3 regions of the Shewanella sp. FJAT-52076 genome follow, and region 3 is predicted to be linked to each of the others. Evidence: predicted binding sites of a transcription regulator. Region 3 holds the regulator's gene; each other region holds the start of a gene.

Evidence for each region. Region 3 encodes MetJ, which represses methionine synthesis genes. Its sites were predicted from a motif close to TAGACGTCTAGACGTCTA; they were not measured.
Region 1: metK (methionine adenosyltransferase) is a predicted target of MetJ. The motif match lies at 4,512-4,529, and genes of this name have one in related genera.
Region 2: msrA (peptide-methionine (S)-S-oxide reductase MsrA) is a predicted target of MetJ. The motif match lies at 3,595-3,612, and genes of this name have one in related genera.

Annotation. Positions count from the first base shown of each region.
Region 1 is NZ_CP080415.1:3,270,709-3,278,275, reverse strand. Features, by position in the region: gene K0H79_RS14410 (GGDEF domain-containing protein) at 1-45, opposite strand, end outside; gene K0H79_RS14405 (GNAT family N-acetyltransferase) at 187-738, shown strand; gene K0H79_RS14400 (EAL domain-containing protein) at 818-2,854, shown strand; gene K0H79_RS14395 (hypothetical protein) at 2,859-3,176, shown strand; gene metK (methionine adenosyltransferase) at 3,316-4,467, opposite strand; gene tkt (transketolase) at 4,848-6,839, shown strand; gene epd (erythrose-4-phosphate dehydrogenase) at 6,960-7,567, shown strand, end outside.
Region 2 is NZ_CP080415.1:2,049,358-2,056,924, forward strand. Features, by position in the region: gene K0H79_RS08790 (alpha/beta fold hydrolase) at 1-479, opposite strand, end outside; gene seqA (replication initiation negative regulator SeqA) at 746-1,309, shown strand; gene pgm (phosphoglucomutase (alpha-D-glucose-1,6-bisphosphate-dependent)) at 1,348-3,009, shown strand; gene msrA (peptide-methionine (S)-S-oxide reductase MsrA) at 3,089-3,583, opposite strand; gene astE (succinylglutamate desuccinylase) at 3,838-4,884, shown strand; gene K0H79_RS08815 (thiamine pyrophosphate-dependent dehydrogenase E1 component subunit alpha) at 5,037-6,215, shown strand; gene K0H79_RS08820 (alpha-ketoacid dehydrogenase subunit beta) at 6,219-7,196, shown strand; gene K0H79_RS08825 (dihydrolipoyllysine-residue acetyltransferase) at 7,206-7,567, shown strand, end outside.
Region 3 is NZ_CP080415.1:3,726,541-3,734,107, forward strand. Features, by position in the region: gene K0H79_RS16495 (bifunctional aspartate kinase/homoserine dehydrogenase II) at 1-60, opposite strand, end outside; gene metB (cystathionine gamma-synthase) at 74-1,234, opposite strand; gene metJ (met regulon transcriptional regulator MetJ) at 1,449-1,763, shown strand; gene K0H79_RS16510 (sulfite exporter TauE/SafE family protein) at 1,828-2,565, shown strand; gene K0H79_RS16515 (conjugal transfer protein TraF) at 2,584-3,777, opposite strand; gene nrfD (NrfD/PsrC family molybdoenzyme membrane anchor subunit) at 3,916-4,890, opposite strand; gene K0H79_RS16525 (4Fe-4S dicluster domain-containing protein) at 4,893-5,459, opposite strand; gene phsA (thiosulfate reductase PhsA) at 5,473-7,567, opposite strand, start outside.

The DNA.
Region 1 (7,567 bases), 460 kb from region 3:
GGACTCCAGCAGGCTGGCATGGGGATTGATGGTTTCAGGCAACATAAAGGCAGTACCTTTCACTGGGAACTGTCATACAGTGTGGTCACGAACCGCAGGAACCGCAAATTAAAGGTCGATATTGATTGTTGGCTTTCTTAGGGCTAACTCCCTGTATAATGAATGCTTTCCAAAGGAGAACCAGAGATGCAGATACGGCAGGCAACCCCGGGTGATATTGAGCATCTGGTACGGCTTGAACAGCGTTATGGCCGGGATGAACTGGGTGATAATGATGCCCGCCTGGAGGCGCAGCTCAATGGTCGTCGGGAGTTTACCCTTCTGATTGCAGAGCATTTGGTCGTCGTGGCAGAAGATGCGGGGCAAATCATGGCCTATGCCATCGTTGCCGACGAAGGCTTTTATCTGGGGCAGGTTTTTTATCGCAAGCTTTTTCAGCGACTTGGAAGTTATCAGCAGTCAAACCCTGGGCAACGAGGCGGCGCGGGAAAACACTCAGCCGCAGGCTGCTATGGCCCTGTGTGGGTGGACAGTCGCTATCGCGGCAAGGGCGTCTTCGGTGCCCTGTTTGACAAGGTGCTGGAACTATCCAACGGGCGTTACTCGCCTTTGTTTACCTTTATTGCTGAAGAGAATCAGCACTCGCTGAACGTCCATGTGAAGCGCGCCGGGATGGAGGTCCTGGACTTTTTTGAGGATGGGGGAAGAGGCTTTTATCTACTGAAGTGCCCCGAATGAGCGTTCACTCCACGGACTGTCGCAGCCGCAATTTATAGGTTAAGTTTAGGTTACGAGCAGCCATACTGTACGACGGCCTATGCAGGTAAATTTTCAGTTGTTTGATCGCAGCTTTCTGTTGGCAGTGCGCGAGTCCTTTATTGCACTGTTACCGTTTCTGCTTATTAATGCGCTGCTGGCGCTTTTTCCTGTACTTGCCACTGCGCTGGCCCCTGAATTGTCGGTATACGATGCCTTTCATTGGTTTGAAGGGATAAGCGATACGCTCGGGCGGCTTTTTCCGCTGCTGGCCATGTTGTCGCTGTCGTACCACTTTGCCAAGTATCTGGATATTTCGGCGGTGGCCTCGGCCACCCTGTCCCTTTGCATCATCTTTTCGCTGCATGTGCACACCAGTGGTGGGCTGGTGTTCAGCGATTATTTGCTGGAGGTACTGGGTGACCCGCGCATGGTGATTACCCCCATATTGGCCGCCTACATCATGCGGCACTTCTTAAAGTTCCCCCAGTTACATATGGTGCGAAGTGCCGAAATCAGCGCGTATTTGAGTCAGCACCTGAACCTGATTATTCCCATGGTGCTGACTTATACGCTGGTGGTTCTCATCCTTAAGGCCATGAGCATGCTGTTAGTGCTGGGTATTTCTCCCATGGTGGATGCGGTGGGTGAGTTCGGCCCCATGGGACAGATTATTTTCAGGGTGCTGCTGACACACATACTCTGGTGTTTTGGGGTTCATGGCGATAATGCCTTTCTGCTGCTGATTGGCGATGACAATGGTCTGCAATACCTGGCACCCAACCTGACCTTCAGCGAGTTTATGGATCTCTTTGTGCTGCTGGGCGGCAGTGGTGCCACCATCCCGTTGCTGATAGCCATCTTTTTGGAAAGCCGCGACGAGCAGAGCCGGCATCTGGCCAAAATTGCCGTGCCTTTCTCCGTGGTAAACATCAATGAAATTTTGATTTACGGCTTGCCCATCGTTTTTAACCTGCGCCTCGCGATTCCCTTTGTGCTGTTGCCCTGCCTGAATGTGCTCATTGCCTGGATGGCGATTTCCGCAGGCTTTTTGAGTTTTGATGGCAAACCCTTCCCCTGGGTGACGCCACTGTTTTTGAATGGCTGGATTGCGTCGGGCGGTTTTGCTGTGGTGGCGCTGCAGCTCTTTTTGGTCACGGTTGGTGTATTCATTTACCGGCCATTTATTCGCAAGTACAGCACCTTCACCGATGCCAATCAGTACGATAGAGAGCTCATTAAACGTACCGAGTTACAAAAGGATATTGAGCGCATGTCCGAGCGGCAGTATAGCCGTAATCAGTCAGAAACCCTTGCTGCCAGTCGCAATCTGGAGCGGACGGTTCGCGAAGTACTGAGCGGTGAGCTGCTGGTGCACTACCAGCCAAAACTCAAGCTGCCGGGCAGGGAGGTGGTTGGTTTCGAGGCGCTTTTGAGGCTTAAGGATGCCGACGGCAATATAAAGGGCCCCTGGTTTATTGATAATTTTCAACGTGCCGGGTACTCCCACGTGATAGACCGTTTTGTGATTAGTACGGTGGCGGAGGATTTGAGGCGCTGGCAGGCAGCGGGCTTTTCGCCCAAGGTCAGTATCAATCTCGATCCCAACAACTTAAACGATGTGCTGATGCTCGACAGGCTACGCACTACGTTGGGGGAATTTGCCCATCAGGTTGAAGTGGAAATCCTCGAACGGGCATTTATGCGGGATATGCAAGGCATCAACCGCGCCATCGCCCAGTTGCAGGCGTTGGGGTTCCGATTCTTGCTGGATGACTTCGGCACGGGATTTTCCAGTCTTAGTCTGTTGACTCAGATTTCGGTAGATGGCATCAAGCTTGACCGGAGTATCCTTGCCAAAACCGATACCGATCAGGGCAGGGTGCTTTACCGGCAAATTTGCCAGCTGTGTAAGTCGTTAGGGTTCCAGTTGGTGGCCGAGGGCGTCGAAACCCCATCAGAGGCGAGCTTCGTCGGTGATGCCGGTGTGGATTATGTCCAGGGTTGGTTGTTTGCCAAGGCATTGCCTCAAGCCCAGGCAATGGAATATGCGCTCAATCATGGCAAAATAACCCCTAACGATTTGGACATCATTTGACACTATGCAACATATTCAACAGCTGTTAATGCCTTACCAACAACATGCGCTTGGCGCCTGGGACAGATTGCGCCTCGGTTACAGCCTCTGCGTGCATGGGGGCGTCGAAGTTAAGGCCTTTCGAGGCGGTGAGCCTCAGGCTTATTGGCTGCAAGTACCCGAAGGCTATGTGCATTGCGGCACTGTTCATTCGGTGGAGACGGCTTGGCAGTGGGACATCACGCCGGATGGCACTCTGGAGCCACTGAGGTTGGAAGCCGTGCCCGAAAGCCAGTTGGGATTTTTATTGGTGCAGGCGGCGCACTTCGACCACTGCTATTAGTTGACCTCGGCCACCAACAGACCGTTGCTTCGGGCTGACCATAGCCACTGAGTGAGTTGTGTCGGTGTGAGGTACCAACGGGGTGAGCCAGAAACAAAAAAACCGCCGAAAGGCGGTTTTTTTATGGGCGAGCGTCTGATTACAGACCCGCGTCCGCGCGCAGCGCTTCTGCCTTGTTGGTTTGTTCCCAAGGGAACTCGTTACGGCCAAAGTGACCGTAAGCGGCAGTGGCCTGATAGATAGGACGTGCCAGGTTCAGCATTTCGGTCAGGCCGTATGGGCGCAGGTCGAAGTGCTGGCGTACCAGGGCGATGAGCTTATCTTCTGGCAGCTTACCGGTACCGAAGGTCTCGATGCTGATAGACGTCGGCTCGGCAACACCGATGGCGTAGGACACCTGGATTTCACAGCGGTCAGCGAGACCCGCGGCCACGATGTTTTTGGCAACATAGCGGGCGGCGTAGGCAGCTGAGCGGTCAACCTTGGATGGGTCTTTACCGGAGAAAGCACCGCCACCGTGACGGGCCATGCCGCCGTAGGTGTCAACGATGATCTTACGACCAGTCAGACCACAGTCGCCCATTGGGCCACCGATAACGAAACGACCGGTTGGGTTGATAAAGAACTTGGTGTCTTTGTTCAGCCACTGGGCAGGTACCACAGGCTTGATGATGGTTTCCATCACACCTTCCACCAGATCAGACTGAGACACAGAGTCACAGTGCTGGGTAGAGAGTACGATGGCATCGATACCCACAATCTTGCCTTCGTCATAGGCGAAGGTCACCTGGGACTTGGCGTCGGGGCGCAGCCAGGACAGGGTGCCGTCTTTACGGACTTCTGACTGACGCTTCACCAGTGCGTGAGCGTAAGTGATTGGGGCTGGCATCAGCACGTCGGTTTCGTTGCTGGCGTAGCCGAACATCAGGCCCTGGTCACCGGCGCCCTGTTCACGTGGGTCAGCACGGTCAACACCCTGGTTGATGTCAGGAGACTGCTTACCAATGGCGCTCAGTACCGCGCAGGAATCGGCATCGAAGCCCATGTCTGAATGCACATAGCCGATTTCACGTACGGTTTTACGGGTCAGTTCTTCGATATCGACCCAAGCAGAGGTAGTGATTTCGCCACCGACCATCACCATACCGGTTTTCACGTAGGTTTCGCACGCTACGCGGGCCTTGGGATCCTGCTCCAGGATTGCGTCAAGCACAGCATCGGAAATCTGGTCTGCAATTTTATCGGGATGACCTTCTGAGACCGACTCAGAGGTAAACAAGTGTTTTGCCATGTTTGGAAAATCTCGACTTTTTAAGCGTTAAACGTGTAGAAGCATCTACATCTAGACGGCCATTTTAGTTGAAATTACGTTCACGATCATCCCCCGGATCAGAAAATTTAGTGCCAATTGTGACCAAGATAGGAATGGGGAAGGGTACTGTTTTATAGAGAAAATCGATTACTTTAACAAATTCAGGGTGATAAAGGTCTGATGTGCTGTGGTTTATTCAATGCGTTTTTGTATGCGACCAGCGAAACAAGCCCCCAATAGCGCCTCACTGGTTTTGCCAGCCGTCAATATGGAAATTTAAATTTGCGTCCACAAGCCCTGTTAAGGGAAAATATGTGCCCACAATTGCCCGAAAAGCCTCAATACAAGCAGGAGAGAGCATGTCTCGTAAAGAACTCGCCAACGCTATCCGCGCACTCAGCATGGACGCCGTTCAAAAGGCCAACTCCGGTCACCCCGGTGCCCCCATGGGGATGGCAGATATTGCCGAAGTCCTTTGGCGCGGTCATCTGAAGCATAACCCCACCAATCCACAGTGGGCCGATCGCGACCGTTTCATCCTCTCCAATGGCCACGGCTCCATGCTGCACTACTCGCTGCTGCACCTGGCCGGTTATGACCTGTCTATTGAAGACCTCAAGCAATTCCGTCAGTTGCACTCACGCACTCCAGGCCACCCTGAGTACGGTTATGCCCCAGGCATCGAAACCACCACGGGTCCTCTGGGTCAGGGCATCACCAACGGCGTGGGTATGGCCATTGCTGAGAAAGTGTTGGCTGCTCAGTTCAACCGTGACGGCCACGACATCGTTGACCACTTCACTTACGTGTTCATGGGTGACGGCTGCTTGATGGAAGGTATTTCCCACGAGGCTTGCTCTCTGGCAGGCACCCTGGGTCTGGGCAAACTGATTGCCTTCTGGGATGACAACGGCATCTCTATCGACGGTCACGTTGAAGGCTGGTTTACCGACGACACGCCAAAGCGTTTCGAATCTTACGGCTGGCACGTGATTGCCGGTGTTGACGGTCACGACAGCGACGCCATCGATGCAGCCATCAAGGCGGCCAAGGCTGATCCTCGTCCAACCCTCATCTGCTGCAAAACCATCATTGGTTACGGCTCGCCAAACAAGTCCGGTTCACACGACTGCCACGGCGCGCCACTGGGCGATGCTGAAATTGCAGCCGCACGTGAGTTCCTGGGCTGGAAGCACGACCCATTCGTGATCCCTGCTGACATTTACGCCCAGTGGGATGCCAAAGAAGCCGGTATCGCCTCTGAGAAAGCCTGGGATGCCAAGTTTGCCGCGTACGCCGCTGCTTACCCAGAGTTGGCCGCAGAATACCAGCGCCGCGTGAACGGCGAACTGCCTGCCAACTTTGGCGCAGAAGCCCAGGCCTATATCGAGAAGCTGCAGAACAACCCTGCCAACATTGCTTCCCGTAAAGCCTCACAAAATGCCCTGGAAGCCTTTGGCGCCATGCTGCCTGAATTCCTTGGCGGCAGTGCCGACCTGGCCCCATCCAACCTGACCATGTACTCGGCTTCCAAGTCCATCACAGGTGATGACGCCAGCGGTAACTACCTGCACTACGGTGTGCGTGAGTTCGGTATGACCGCCATCATCAACGGTATCGCCCTGCACGGCGGTTTCGTGCCATACGGCGCTACCTTCCTTATGTTTATGGAATATGCCCGTAACGCCATGCGTATGGCTGCGCTGATGAAGGTGCAGAACATCCAGGTTTACACCCACGACTCTATCGGTCTGGGCGAAGACGGCCCGACTCACCAGCCAGTGGAGCAAATCGCTTCCCTGCGTGTGACCCCGAACATGAGCACCTGGCGCCCATGTGACCAGGTTGAGTCTGCTGTGGCCTGGAAATACGCCATCGAGCGCAAAGACGGCCCAACCTCGCTGATCTTCTCCCGTCAGAACCTGGCACAAATGCCACGCAGCGCCGAGCAGCTGGCCAATGTCGCCAAAGGCGGCTACGTGCTGGTAGACAGCGCTGCGGCGCCTGAGCTCATCATCATCGCCACCGGCTCTGAAGTTGAGCTGGCAGTGAAAGCCCAGGCCGAACTGACCGCCAAGGGCAAGCAGGTGCGCGTGGTGTCCATGCCATCCACCGACGTGTTCGATAAGCAGGATGCTGCGTATAAGGAAGCGGTACTGCCTGCCAGCGTCACAAAACGTGTGGCCGTGGAAGCGGGTATTGCCGATTACTGGTATAAGTATGTGGGTCTGAACGGCCGCATCATTGGCATGACCAGCTTCGGCGAGTCAGCGCCAGCCAATCAGCTGTTCGAAATGTTCGGCTTCACAGTCGACAAGGTGGTTGCCGCCGCCGAAGAGCTGCTGGGTTAATACTGACGCGAGCAAGGTGGCAGCCAGGCTGCCACCGGTCTGACCGGCGTTGCCGGTCAGCCTCTGTCGGCAGGGGAGCCGACAGGGTTTTCACCCTCCCCAGAGGATTTGCTCACCACTATGATCCGTGTTGCTATCAATGGTTATGGCCGCATCGGCCGCTCCGTACTGAGGGCGCTTTATGAGTCCGGCAAACGGGGCCAGATGCAGCTGGTCGCCATTAATGAACTGGCCAAGCCCGAGGCCATAGTTCACCTGACCAATTACGACACCACCCACGGCCGTTTCCATACCCGTGCCAGCTTCAATGAAGGCATGATGCACCTTGGAGATGACGCCATCCGCTTGCTGGCCGTTGAAGATGCCGCTGCGCTGCCCTGGCAGGAGCTGGATGTGGATTTGGTGTTCGAATGCACAGGCGCCCTCAATGACAGGCAAAGCGCCGAAGCCCATATTCATGCCGGTGCCCGCAAGGTACTGATAAGCCATCCGTCTTCTGCCGATGTCGATGCCACCATCGTTTATGGTGTCAACGACGCCAGCCTCAAAGCCACAGATACCGTCGTTTCCAACGCCTCCTGCACCACCAACTGTCTGGTGCCGGTCATCGACGTGCTCGACCGTCACTTCGGTGTGAAGAGTGGCGCCATCACCACCATTCACTCGGCCATGAACGATCAGCAGGTGATTGATGCCTACCATGACGACCTGCGCCGCACCCGCGCCGC
Region 2 (7,567 bases), 1.7 Mb from region 3:
TTCAGCAAAAACTGTGCTGTCGCGTCATCCACACCCCTCGCCAGCAGGTGATTCAAGGCCTCTTTCCTGTCGACGCTGCCATCCAGGGGCAGAGAGGTAAGCGCCGCAAACACTCGTTGATGGCGGGGGGCATAAGGCACGGGGGCGATATCGGCTGCAACCACGGAAGCGACTCGTTCAGGATATAGAAGCGCCGTTGCCAACACGATTTTACCGCCCATGGAATGACCAATCAGATGTGCTTTGGTTGCGCCCAGTTCATCCAGTAATGACACCAGACTCTGGGCCAGACTGTGGTAGTCCATCATATCCCAGTGGGGGCTTTGGCCGTGATTGGGCACATCGATGCGAGTAACGCGATAGTCGGTTTCCAGGGTCTGCGCCAGTGTCTTGAGGTTATCCAGATCACCGAAAAGGCCATGAACCAGAATGACATCTTCCCCGGAGCCTTGAGTCTGATAGTTAAGCTGCACTGACATGTAAATCCTGCCTGTTGATTGGGATTAACACTTAAAGGCGGCAATTTTGCCCTCAAGCACGGGCGCAGGCAAGAAAAGTGGCTTGAACCATTGATGTGCGATTAAAAAATGCCCGCTTGTTCGCTCCCTGGCTTGGTAATCATCATCTCGGCCACGGTTTTCATTTTAGAGCGCTTTATCAATCTCTTGGACTGGCTTACACTGGGCTTTCTTCGGCGAAGCGGCATGCCTTGCATGCCTGATAAGACAAAAGGAAAGCATTGGTGATGAAATATATCGAAGTGGACGAAGAGCTCTATCGTTACATAGCCGGCAAGACTGAACGTATCGGTGAGAGTGCGTCGGATATTTTACGGCGTTTGCTGGGACTCTCTGTCGCCGAAGTCTCAGAAGTGGCACCTGTCGATATCAGTGAGCCTGGCATGGAACAAGAGCCCGTGCATGTGCCTGAGGTCGAGCCTGAGCCGGACGTTGCCGCCCAGACCGAGATTGATTTTTCAGACTTGCTCAGTGAAGCGGGTCTGTCAGCGCAAAAAGGCGCCGTAGGCCGTTTTCTTTATGCGCTGGAATGTTTGCACCAGGCCGCACCTTCGCGTTTTGAACAGGTGTTGCAAATTCAGGGACGCGATCGTCTCTACTTTGCCACATCCAAAGAAGCCCTGCTCAAGGCAAGCCAATCGGCCAACCCCAAAGAAATCGGTACAAGCGGTTTTTGGGTAACCACAAACAACAATACCGCTAAAAAACGCACCATACTTGAAGAAGCCCTGGTGCAGTTGGGTTGCGATCCGGTTCGTGCCAAATCCCTGGGTGAGCTGGCGCTCGCCTGAAACGACACCATTAGCCATCCACGATAAGGAATTCAGCCTTGGCCATCCATGACCGCGCAGGCAAGCAAGCACAGCAAGGGGATTTGGTTAATATTCCCAAACTCATGAGCCACTATTATCGACTCTTGCCGGATGCGAGCGATCCCGCTCAGAAGGTGAGTTTCGGTACTTCCGGCCATCGCGGCTGTGCTTTTCATCGAAGTTTTAACGAGCAGCATATTCTTGCCATTGCCCAGGCGGTGGTCGACTGGCGTGCCCAGGCTGACATCACCGGCCCCCTGTATCTCGGCATCGACACCCATGCGTTGTCTCAGGCGGCTTATTTGTCTGTTATTGAAGTGCTGATTGCCAACAAGGTTCAGGTGTTGGCGCAGCGTGATGATGCATACACGCCAACCCCTGTGGTCAGTCAGGCCATTGTGGCCGCTAATCGCCATCAAACGGGTGAAGGCGCAGTGCTCAGTGACGGCATCATTATCACACCGTCACACAACCCACCCCAGGACGGCGGCATCAAGTACAATCCACCCCACGGTGGACCGGCGGAAGGGGATATCACTTCCTGGATTGAAACCCGTGCCAACCACTATCTGGCCCACGGCCTGGATGGTGTTCGCCGGGTCAATTACGGTATCGCTTCGGGTCTTTCGCTGCTCAGCCACGTCGACCTGATTGCGCCCTATGTTGAAAGCCTTGCTGAGGTGATTGACATGGCCGCAATTGCCAAAGCCGGTGTACGTATAGGTGTTGACCCTCTGGGCGGCAGCGGCATCCATTACTGGCGCCCCATCGCAGAGCACTATGGCCTTGATATCACAGTGGTAAATGAAGCAATAGATCCAACCTTCGGTTTTATGCCACTGGATAAAGACGGCAAAATCCGCATGGACTGCTCATCACCCTATGCCATGGCAGGGCTTCTGGTGCACAAGGATAAGTTTGATATCTGCGTGGGTAACGACCCGGATTATGACCGCCACGGTATTGTCTGCCCGGGCTCTGGCCTGATGGATCCGAACCATTATCTGGCGGTGGCTATCGATTATCTGCTGGGCCACAGGCCACAGTGGGCCAAGACCCTGTCGGTGGGTAAAACCCTGGTCTCCAGCGCCTTGATAGACAAGGTCTGCACGGCTCATGGGGTGCCTCTGATGGAAGTGCCCGTGGGCTTTAAGTGGTTTGTTGATGGCCTTGCCGATGGCAGTGTGTGTTTTGGCGGTGAAGAAAGTGCCGGGGCGGCTTTCCTTAAACTGGATGGCAGCACCTGGTGTACCGACAAAGACGGCTTTATTTTGGCGTTGCTGGCGGCTGAGATCCTGGCTGTTACCGGTAAAACGCCGGCTGAGCGCTATGAAGAGCTGGTCGCCGAACATGGCCGCAGCTTCTATAAGCGTATCGACAGCCCGCTTAACCCCAAAATGAAAGCCAAGTTTGGGGCTCTGAATGCTGAAACCCTGGGCGCGAGCTCTGTCGCAGGCGATACAATTACCGCCGTGCTCACCAAGGCACCCGGCAATGGGGCCGCTATTGGTGGCATCAAGGTGTGCACAGATAAAGGCTGGTTCGCCGCGCGTCCGTCCGGTACTGAGCCCTTGTTTAAGCTCTATGCCGAAAGCTTTGTCAGCGACGCGCATCTTGGCGAGCTGATTAGTGACGCCCAGAATTTGCTGGGAACGGCACTCAAGGCCATCAAGCTGTAAAAGACCACCGCTAAGCCATATTAAAAAACGCGCCTTTGGGCGCGTTTTTTGTTGGATAAGTATTCTGTCGTTTGCGGTATCAATACTCGATATGGCAGCTTGGCAGGTTGTTTTTATCCAGATAATTCTGGTGATACTCTTCCGCCACATGGAAGGTTTGCAGCGGTACTATCTCGGTCACTATATGGCGGGTACCCCAGCGACCTGAGCGGGCGAGGGCGAGTTTGGAGGCTTCGGCCTGTTCTTTTTGCACCTTGTCGTGGAAAAAGATGGTACTGCGGTACTGGGTCCCTATGTCGCCACCCTGTTGGTTAAGACTGGTAGGGTTATGGTTTTTCCAAAACACCTGCAGCAAATCGTCAAAGCTTACCTGACTTGGGTCAAATTCCACCTGCACGACTTCGGCATGGCCTGTGATGCCTTTTTTTACCTCTTCATAGCGGGAATATTTGTCGTTACCGCCCATGTAACCGCAGGTGGCGTTGATCACGCCCGGGATCTGCCGGAAAAAATACTCTACACCCCAAAAACAGCCGGCGCCAAAGGTGGCAAATGATGAATTGAATTGTGACATGGAAACCTCAATGGATGTCTGGACGGCTAAATTTTGATGAAATTGGTTCAGAAAAGCAATAGGGTCTTACACCTTTGTCTGCTCCATCGGCAACTCCATGAGTAAATGGTTGAGAATGAGCGCAAACAGCTGTGATAGTATTGGTACAAAACGCTGCGAGGCTAAAGGAATGCCTGCCAAAGGCGTGGCTCAGGCCCACAGGCAGTTCATCGCAATAGCCCAACGCAAGAAAGCCTCAGAGAAAGGAGACCCAAGTGCTTAACCTACTGCAAGGCTGCAAAGACTTTTTGCATCTTACCCTGTCCAATCCTGAACACTTAGACCCCATTCCCCCACAGCTTATGTATGGACATACCCAGGTCAGTCTCTGGGATACAGGTGCGCTGGTGTTTGAGCCTGCCGATGGCAACAGTCAAAAAGACATAGTGCTTTCAAGTGGGGTGCACGGCAACGAAACGGCGCCCATAGAGCTTTGCAGCAGCCTTATTCAGGACCTGCTGGAAGGGCGGCTGCAGGTAAAAGAGCGGGTATTGTTCCTCATTGGTAACCCCGCTGCCATCAACAATGGCACCCGTATCGTAGATGAAAACATGAACCGGCTTTTTAGCGGTGAACACAGCCGTGGGCCTGGACTCAGTAACCCCGAGCGGATACGTGCTAAAAAGCTTGAGGCCTATGTCACCCGTTTCTTTAAAGAAGGTGCAGCAAAGGGTGAGGGCAGGCAGCGTATTCATTACGATTTGCACACCGCCATTCGTGGCTCCAGGCATGAAAAGTTTGCCATCTACCCCTACCGCCCTGGCCGGGCCTTCAGCGGTGAGCAAATCATGTTCCTGGCGGCGAGTGGCGTGGATACCGTGCTCTTCCACCACGAACCGACCACCACCTTCAGTTATTTCTCATCCGAGTTGTTCCGCGCCGATGCCTTTACCATTGAACTGGGCAAGGTATATCCCATGGGGCAGAACGACATGAGCAAGTTCGCCAATACCCGGGAAATGTTTAAGCGCCTGATTTGTGCACAGCCACTGGAGCTTGCACCTTTTGATGAAGCTCAGGTGAACCTCTATCAGGTCTGCCGGGTCATTAATAAGGAAGCCGATGACTTTGAATTTACCTTCAGCACCGATGTGGAGAACTTTACTTCCTTCCCACGCGGGCACGTAATTGCACGTCAGGGTGGCAAGGATATTTTTGTCGAGCAGGAATCCGAGGCGGTGGTGTTCCCCAACGCCCAGGTGCCCGTTGGTCAGCGCACCGTGATCATGCTGGTTCCCGCGGTAAACCCTCACGTGGAATAAGGCTGTAAAGCAATTAATACATGCAAACGGGGGAAACTTGTCCCCCGTCATAGTGTAATGATTGTCAGGTAGTTTACGTTAACGTAATGTTCATCCCGCGTTTTACATACAGGTCTGCCGTGGGTGGGCCTCAATGATAACAAGAGCAGAATATGAGCAACGCATCAACAAACCAAGAGACAGTGCACAAAGTCTCCTTCCTCGACAGGGAGTCGCTGCACATCCCCATTCTCAAGATCCTTCAGGCGGACGGTACTCCCTACGAGGAAGCCGTTCTGCCGCAAATCGATGAAGCCCTCGCCAAGCGCATTTACGACGCCTGCGTGTTTACCCGTGTGCTGGATGAGCGCATGCTGGGTGCGCAGCGCCAGGGCCGTATCAGTTTTTACATGACCTGTACCGGTGAAGAAGCGGCCATTCTCGGCAGCGCCGCGGCCCTGGATGACAAAGACGTTATCCTGGCCCAATACCGTGAGCACGCCGCCCTGCGTTATCGCGGTTTTACCACCGAGCAGTTTATGAACCAGATGTTCAGCAACGAAAAAGACCTCGGTAAAGGCCGCCAGATGCCCATCCACTACGGCACGGCCGCGCTGCATTATCAAACCATTTCATCGCCACTGGGTACCCAAATCCCACAGGCGACCGGTGTGGGTTACAGCCTTAAGATGAAAGGCGAGCGCAATGTGGCTATTTGCTACTTTGGTGAAGGCGCAGCGTCTGAAGGCGATTTCCACGCAGGCATGAACATGGCTGCCGTGCTCAAGTCTCCGGTGATTTTCTTCTGCCGCAACAATGGCTATGCCATTTCCACCCCCACCGAAGAGCAATTTGCCGGTAACGGTATTGCCAGCCGCGGTGTGGGCTACGGCATGCATACCATCCGCGTAGACGGCAACGACATGCTGGCGGTGCTTGCCGCCACCCAGCAGGCGAGAGCTTATGCGCTCGAGCACAATGCCCCTGTGCTGATTGAAGCCATGACTTACCGTCTTGGCGCTCACTCAACTTCGGATGACCCTTCCGGTTATCGCTCCAAGGAAGAAGAAGCCAAGTGGCGTGAGCACGATCCGGTTAAACGCTTCAAGCTGTGGATGATTAACAAAGGTTGGCTCGCAGAAGCCGATGATGAAGCCATGTACGAGCGTTACCGCGAAGAAGTGCTGGCTGCAGTGAAAGTGGCCGAGAAGATCCCGGCGCCCCGCATCGATGAGATCATTGAGGATGTTTACGATGAGCCCACGCCACTGCTGAAAAAGCAGCTGGAGTCACTGAAGGCTCACGTGAAGAAGTATCCGCAAGCTTATCCAAAAACTGCAGGGAGACTCTAAGCCGTGGCTGAAATGAATATGTTGCAAGCCATCAACAGTGCCCTGCGCATTGCGATGGAAAAAGACCCGACCATGTTGGTATTCGGGGAAGACGTGGGCCACTTTGGCGGCGTGTTTCGCGCGACCTCAGGGCTGCAGGATACCTTTGGCAGAGGCCGTTGCTTTAACACGCCGCTGACCGAGCAGGGTATTGCCGGTTTTGCCAATGGTCTGGCTTCAAATGGCACCACTGCCGTGGCTGAAATCCAGTTCGCCGATTACATCTTCCCGGCATTCGATCAGATTGTGAACGAGAGCGCCAAGTTCCGTTATCGCTCAGGCAATGAGTTCAATGTGGGCGGCCTGGTGTATCGCACTCCCTACGGCGGCGGTATTGCCGGTGGTCATTATCACTCTCAGTCGCCTGAGGCCTATTTCACCCAGACCCCGGGTCTGAAGGTGGTTGTGCCCCGTAACGCCCATCAGGCCAAGGGTTTGCTGCTGGCGTCTATCCGCGACAAAAACCCTGTGGTGTTCTTCGAGCCCAAGCGCCTGTACCGTGCCAGCGTTGGCGAAGTGCCTGAAGGTGATTATGAGCTGCCACTGGGCAAGGCAGAAGTGGTGAAAGAAGGTAAAGACATTACGCTCCTCGCCTGGGGCGCGCAGATGGAAATCGTCGAAAAAGCCGCCGAAATGGCGGAAAAAGAAGGCATTTCCTGTGAAATCATCGACCTTCGCACCCTGTCACCCTGGGATGTGGACACAGTGGCCGAGTCGGTAAAAAAGACCGGCCGTTTGCTCATTAACCACGAAGCGCCGCTTACTGGTGGCTTTGCCGGCGAAATCGCCGCGACCATTCAGGAAGAGTGCTTCCTGTATCTGGAGTCGCCCATCGCCCGGGTGTGTGGTTTGGATACCCCGTATCCGCTTATCCACGAAAAAGAATACATGCCGGATGCGCTCAAGACCTTTGAAGCCATCAAGGCCTGCGTCAACTTCTAGGAGCCCGGTATGATTAGAGATTTTATTTTGCCGGACATCGGTGAAGGTGTGGTCGAGTGTGAGCTGGTTGAATGGCTGGTGAAAGAAGGCGACCACATTGCCGAAGATCAGCCCATTTGCGACGTGATGACCGACAAGGCCCTGGTGCAAATTCCGGCGCCGTTTGCTGGTGTTGTCAGCAAGCTTTATTACGCCAAGGGTGAAATCGCCAAGGTGCATGCACCCTTGTATGCGGTGGAAATCGAAGGCGAAGGCGCCGATGCGCCAGCGGCTCCGGTTGAAACCATTGCTGAAGCCACACCGGCTGCGCCCGTTGCCACGGCCGTTGCAGCGAGTGCCGGTAAGCAGGTGGAAGATTTCCTGCTGCCCGA
Region 3 (7,567 bases):
GTAACAATCGGCATCGGCCAGACTGGAGCCACCAAACTTATGCAAATGACAACGCGCCATCACTGACTCCTATTCAACAGGCTGCTACGGCAGCCAGGCCGGCTTGGATATCGGCCACTAAATCTTCTGCATCTTCAATCCCCACCGACAGGCGCAGCAGGGTGTCTTTTATTCCGGCCTCGGCGCGGGCTTCCGGCACCATGGCTCTGTGGGTCATAGTAGCGGGCACGGCAACCAGCGACTCAACGCCGCCCAGGCTTTCGGCCACACTGAAGTGCTGTAAGGCTTCGAGGAAAGCCACCACTTCTTTTTCGCCCCCCACCAGCTCAAAACTCAGCATAGCGCCAAAGCCTTTTTGTTGCCGTGCGGCTATCTCATGGCCCGGGTGGTCCGCAAGGCCCGGGTAATACACCTTGCTCACCTGGGGGCTGTTTTTCAGTACTTCCACTATGCGCTGGGCATTGGATTGATGCTCGCGCACCCGTACGCCCAGGGTACGGATACCACGCAGGGTGAGATAACTGTCAAAGGCACTGCCGGTAAGGCCCAGGGTGTTGGACCACCAGTGCAGGGTCTCGCCCAGTTCGGCATCTTTGGCAATCACGGCGCCGCCCACCACATCGCTGTGGCCATTGATGTACTTGGTAGTGGAGTGAATCACTATATCGGCGCCCAAAAGCAGTGGCTGCTGCAAAATGGGCGACAGGAAGGTGTTGTCCACCACCACCAGGGCACCAACTTTGTGGCTGGCAGCACTGATGGCCTGAATATCCACCACCCGCAGCAGCGGATTGGATGGGGTTTCGAGCCATACCATGCGCGGCTTTTGGGCAATCACGGCCGCCAGCGCAGCATCGTCGGTCTGGTCGACCACGGCCAGCTTAAAGGCCCCTTTTTTGGCGAGGTTGGTAAAGAGGCGATAGCTACCACCGTAACAATCGTGGGGCACGACCAGGAGATCGTCCGGCCCCAGCAGGCTGGTCACCAGGGTAATGGCGGCCATGCCGGTGCACGTTATAACGCCAGTCGCACCCTGTTCCAGCTCGGCCAACGCCTCGCCCAGAATACAGCGGGTCGGATTACCCGAGCGGCTGTAGTCGAATTTGCGCGGATTCTTGTGGCCATCGAAGGAATAATTGGTCGATAAATAGATGGGAGGAACCACGGCACCGTGCTGGGTATCGCTCTCTATGCCCTGACGCACCGCTATGGTGGCTGCTTTGCGCTGTGTCATTTTGTACTCCTCCGAGGTTACCGCACGGAAATAAAGATGTCTGGATGGCTAAATTTACCTAAGCACCGGCAACAGGTCAATAGGCATCAAGACGTTTAGACGTCTAAACGTAAGAAAATCTGTTGATGTTTAGGGTGATTTCGCAGCAATAATTTGACTGTAGTTTGTAAGGGTTTAAAATCTCCTGCGAATTTTGGAATAAACAGGTGAGTCAATGACTGAGTGGAATGGCGATTACATCAGCCCCTATGCTGAGCACGGCAAAAAGAATGAGCAAGTGAAAAAGATCACCGTGTCTATTCCTTTAAAAGTGTTGAAGATCCTCACTGACGAACGTACCCGTCGCCAGGTGAACAACCTTCGTCACGCCACCAACAGTGAACTGCTGTGTGAAGCTTTTTTGCATGCTTACACCGGCCAGCCACTGCCAAACGACGATGATCTGTCCAAGGACAAACCCGACTCCATCCCATCAGAGGCGAAAAAACTGATGGATGAGATGGGCATCGAATGGGAAGACATGGAATAACTCTCCCAGCTGTATATCACAAGGACCCGAATGGGTCCTTGTGTCGTTTCTGGAGTCGCTTTTGATGTTTCCCGATCTCATCACCCTGGTCCTTGCCCTGCTGATTATCTTCAGTGGTGCCCTTATCCAAAGCCTGATTGGCTTTGGTCTTGCCGTGGTTGCCAGCCCGCTGCTGTATCTGGTTGAACCCGAGCTGGTGCCCGTGCCCGTTATTCTGATGGGCTTCTCCATTGCCCTGCTCACTTTGCTCAGGGAACGCAGCGCTCTGGAGTTTGCCGGTCTGCAATATGCCCTGCTTGGACGCATTCCTGGGGGCATTCTGGGTGCCAGCCTGCTGCTGATGGCCCCACAATCCATACTGGGACTCGCCATTGCCGTGATTGTGGCGCTGGCCGTGATGCTGAGTCTGATGAAAATCAGCGCTCCCATCAATCGCCTGACCCTGTTTATCGCCGGCACTGTGTCCGGCGTGTTTGGCACCATAGCCGCCATTGGCGGCCCACCGATGGCGATTCTGCTGGCCGGTAAAGACCCCAATAAATTCCGCGCGGCCCTGTCGGCATTTTTTATCTTCAGCTCATTGATAGCCTTGAGTATCCTGGCCTTTGCCGGATTGGTTACTGTGGCGCAGCTCCAATGGTCAGTCATACTGTTACCCGCGGTATTTTGCGGCTACTGGGTGGCGGGTCGGCTCCTTGGGCGGATCGATAAACAAAAAACCAGAGTCGCTACCCTGGTTCTTTGCTCAATCAGTGCACTGGTGCTGGCGACCAAGTCACTTGTGGTATTGCTGGCCAGTTAATGCGGCGACGGTGCTGCTTTAAAAGTGATAGGAGCTTTGCAGCACAGCGCCCAGGGTGTCTTTATCTCCCCACATACCGGCCAGATCCAGCTTGAATCCTGAACCTATCTGAAAGCCGGTACCGAACGAATAGAGATCGGCCGTCATATCATTGAGATCCTGACGGTAACCCACCCGCAGCGACAACCAGTCCAGTGCATGCCATTCAGCGCCCAAACGCCAATATTTGGTGCCCTCAAGACCGACAAATTTCTCGTTGTCCATCAAGTCCAGATCTGAACTCAGCTGCCAATTGCCGCTTTGAAACGCGGCGCCAATGGTGACCATGGGGCCTACCCGGAAAGTTGCACTAACCCATTCAGACTCTATGGTATCCAGCTCACGCTCAATCAGGTTGCGGCCCACCAGCCCCAGGGTCAGTCCTTCCATGGGCATCAAGGCAATACCGGCATCCAGGTTAAAGCCCGTGTCATCGTTGCGATAGTCGTCGCTGTCGAAATCACCGGCATCGAAGTTGTTGGCACTGACGGCATAGTTAAAACTGTCGAGCCGCTGCAGTTTGGGGGTCAGGCCCACGGTCACGGGCATATTGACGATGGATAACGGCAAGCTGACCGAAAGCGCCAGCTCAGACGAGGCACCGGCAATCACCCGTCCCTGAGAAGTTAAATCCTCCAGCGCTGGTGGCGCTTGTGGGTCCAGGGCTTCCAGAAGCTGGATGTCGGCATCACTGATGTCCGCTACGGCAATGCCATCGAGGTAACTGCGGTAATACACACCCCAACTAATCCCCTTAGTGGGCATGGCAAAACTGAATCCTATGCCTGCAGAGGCATAAGCGGTATTGCCATCCAGCCCCCGTAAATCACCCAGCAGGGCCTGGCGAAAGCTGTCGATGGCATCCACATCCCCTCCGTCGATTGCCGCATCCAGGCCGTCATAATTATCTTCGAGGGTATCGAATTTATCGGTCATATTGTCCTGGTCAGAGACCTCGGCTCCAAGCACAGGAATCAGCAGCCCAAAGTCCCCTTCTGTGTAACCGGGCAAAGACAGGAGTGCTGGGTTCATCCAGGGGGCCGCCTCCAAACTGGCCGACGCCACCCCCGTGCCGCCCAGGGCGTCACTTCGGGCTTCAAATACATCCTGGGCAGCAAAACTGTATGGACAGAGTATCATCCCCAACGAGGCGGCGATGAGTTTCATCTTCATCCTGTTCTCCCTGATTTTTCTGTTTTTGACCCGGCAACGATCTTTTAAAAGCTTAGTTCAGCGTGGAACAACGCGCTGAAATATCATCATAAAAAAAGCCCGCATTGGCGGGCTTTTTTGGTTAATCGATTCGAGCAATCAAGACAGATAAGATTGACCGGCGTAAAGGATGAAATGCCGCAGTGCAAGCACCCCAATCAGGCTGGCGCAGGCCGCAGTTACCATGGCGCTGCGACCATGTTTACCGCTGAGGCGCATCAGCAGCGGCACCCCAAAGCCGATAGCCACTACCCCAATCCAGAACACCGATGCCCAGAGTCCGCCAGAGAGGGATGCCAGGGCCGCCGCCGCTGCGCCACCTTTGAAATACAGCGCAGTAAACAGCATAAACAGGAACAGCATTTCCATGCCCATCACCGGAAGTTCAAAGGCGTGCTGCCGCTCAAGGTCGCCAGAGTGGTCACCCGAAGCCTGGCTGCCATGCTTATCGCCACCAAACATCAGTACTGCCAGTAAACTGTTGGCCGCAGCTCCCGCCGATAAGCCAGACACCAAAAACAGCGCAGGCAGCACCGCGGTATTGAGCATAGGATAGGCATTCATCGCAGAAATCAGGAAACCGGTATAGGCCCCCACCACCAGCGACAGCAAAAAGAGCGCACCTTCCAGCATGCCGCGAAGCTTACCAAGGCTATCGGCAAGGCCGGTGAGGAAGCCCAGGCCACACTTTGGCAGCTCATCTTTGAGCACCACCAGCGCATAGGCAAAGGTCAGCGGAATGTAAGCCAAAAGCGCTATCACCCCAATCGACATCACCGAGCTTAAGTTGTAGTTAATCAGGATCAGCCAGAAGTGGAACGGCTTGGTCAGGTCAAACACCAGACACAGCATCCCAAGGCATATGGCGATGGGCGCAATCAAGGCGGCGGCCTTGAGCACGGCGCTTTCACCACGGCTCTGGCCGCTGCCCTGGATTTGGCCTCGATACCAGCGCAGACCAATCCCCATCAGCAAACTGCCCGCCGACAAACCGGCCATAAAGAGGTACACCGCAATCACCCAATGCCAGGTAATGCCGTCGTACTGACTCATATCACCCCAGATATTGTTCATAATCAGATACCTCCACGCTTGGCTGGAATACGGTACAGCCTGGGTTTGGTGCCAAGATGTGTCTTGTCCTGATAGCTCACCTTGGTGGCCAGCAGTTTGGACACCTCGCTGGCAGGGTCGGCTGCATCACCGAAACAGAGTGCATCTGTGGGGCACACTGTGACACAGGCGGGTTGTTCACCCCGGGCAAGACGGGTTTCCTTACAGAAGTTGCACTTGTCCGCGACCCTGGTTTCAGGGTTCATAAAGCGCACCTTGTAGGGACAGGCGGCCACGCAGTACATGCAGCCCACGCACTTGTCGGCCTTGATGGACACAATGCCATCGTCACCAACATAGGCGGCGCCGGTTGGGCACACCTTGACGCAGGGCGCATCCTCACACTGCTGACACGACACCCGGTTGTACTTGAAGTGCAAATGGGGCGCCTCACCAAAGGGGCCTTCGATCCGCACCTGCAAGCGGCTAACGCCATCGGGTACCTGATTGATGCTGCGGCAAGCCACGCTGCAAGCCTGACAGCCGATGCACTTGTTCTCGTCGTGCACCATTACGTATCTTTTGCTCATAGTCCGGGCCCCCTTATGCCTTTTCCAGGATCACACCCGTGGTGTGCACGTTCATGCCGCAGATAGGCGCCGTCACATTGGGCAGCAGGTTTCCACAGTGGATGCCCTTGCCGCTGGCGCGCACCAGCTCACGGTTTTTCGAACCAAAGCCCATGTAAGCAAACACGGTATCCGGGCGGATGCCCTTGGTGACCAGCGCCTTGCCCTCTTCCACGCCCACGCTGGATTTAAGCCGGATAGCATCACCATCCTTGATGCCCAGCGCCTCGGCAGTACTGGGGTGCACCCACACGGCGTTGTCCGACATCAGGTTGGCCAACATGGGGATATTGTGGGTAGCACCATTGGTGTGCACCGCCACCTTGCCCTGAATGAAGTAGAGCTCATTGGGCTGTTTTAAGGTCACGGGCCGGTATTTGATGCCGCCGCGGCCCGGGGCCATGGCTTCCACCTTGGGACTCACCAGCTCAATCTTGCCGCTGGGGGTTTTGAACTTGAGCAGGCTGGCGTAACTGCCGTCTTCATCCGCGGTATGGGCACCGGGATAGGCCGCCACAAAGTCCTGCACCATGGACTTTTCACGCAGCATCAGCGGCTTGCCATAGCTGACAAAGCCCTTTTCCTTGATGTGATTCAAGAGCGCCACATCCTTGTTGGCCTGCAGCAGTTGCAGGGTTTCCATGGTCTCCCAGGGGTAGTACTTGTCCATGCCCATCTCAAGACCCAGCTCGCGGAAGATTTGCCAGGACGGCTTGGTGTCGCCAATCACGTCCACCACCCGCTGACGCACATAGTAGCCGGGGCTCTTGCCGGACTTGTCACTGATCTCTTCGTCACGCTCAAGGTAGGTAGACTCGGGCAAAATCAAATCGGCCCAGGCGGCGGTTTCGCTGATATACACATCCACCACCGCCACAAAATCGAGCTTTTTCAGCGACTCAACCACCTTGGCGCGGTCAGTCATGGTTTGCATCGGGTTGGTGCGGCACATCACCCAGCCACGCAGCTGATAGGGTTTGGCCTCCAGGGTTGCATCGATAACCGACTGATAAATACCGCCTTCGCTCCACATCATGGCGTACTGCTCATCGACCTGATCGATACGCTTTGCCGTTGGCTTGGGCATGTCGGCCACGCCGGGTTTACCCAGCACTGGCGCTACGGCTTCACCGGCAAGCTTGTTGTACCCGGCCGCCTTCTGGCCAAAGTAGATACCGCCCTTGCGCTCAAAGTTGCCAATCAGCACGTTGGCCGCGTACAGGGCCCGGCGCATATCAAACTCTTCCGGGGTGAAGGTGGCGCGGTGGCCAAAGTCCACCACCGCATGGGGCGCGGCCTTGGCAAATTCGCGGGCAATACGGCGAATGTCTTTGGCAGGTACATCGGAAATGGCTTCTGCCCACTCGGGGGTATAGGCGCTGACTTCGGCGGCAAAGGCCTCGAAGCCTTCCACGTAGCGCTGGATAAAGGCCTTGTCGTAGAGGTTTTCGCTAATCAGCACATGGCACAGCGCCAGCGCCACCGCCACATCAGAGCCGGGACGAATGGCGTACCATTCATCGGCCTTGTCGGCCACGATGGAGAAGCGCGGCTCAAACACCACCAGCTTGGCGCGCTTGTCGGTTTGCGCCTTCATCATGGCGCGGGTCTCGGACATATTGATGCCTTCGTAAAGGTTATGGCCGAAGTTGATGATGTATTTGGAATTACCCAGATCCCGCTTCACCTTGCCACCGAACATGGCTTTGGCGGCCACCACATAGGCGCCGGGGCAGGTAGATGCGTGGGTAAAGGTATTGGGGCTGCCAAAGGCCTTGGCGAAGTGAAACAGATGGCCCGACAGCGAGCCTGATTTGGACGAGAAGGCCACGGCTTCGGCGCCGTGTTCGCGGCGAATTTGCTCAAGCCGCTTTGCGAGGATACCGTAGGCTTCGCTCCATTCAATCTCCTGCCACTTACCTTCACCGCGCTCGCCGACGCGTTTCAGGGGTTTTACCAACCGTTGTGGGTCATACAGCAAACTATGGCCAGCACCACCGCGGGCACACACCTTGCCGCCAAAGGATTTGGCTGCCGCGTTGCCTTCGATATACACAGCCTTTCCATCC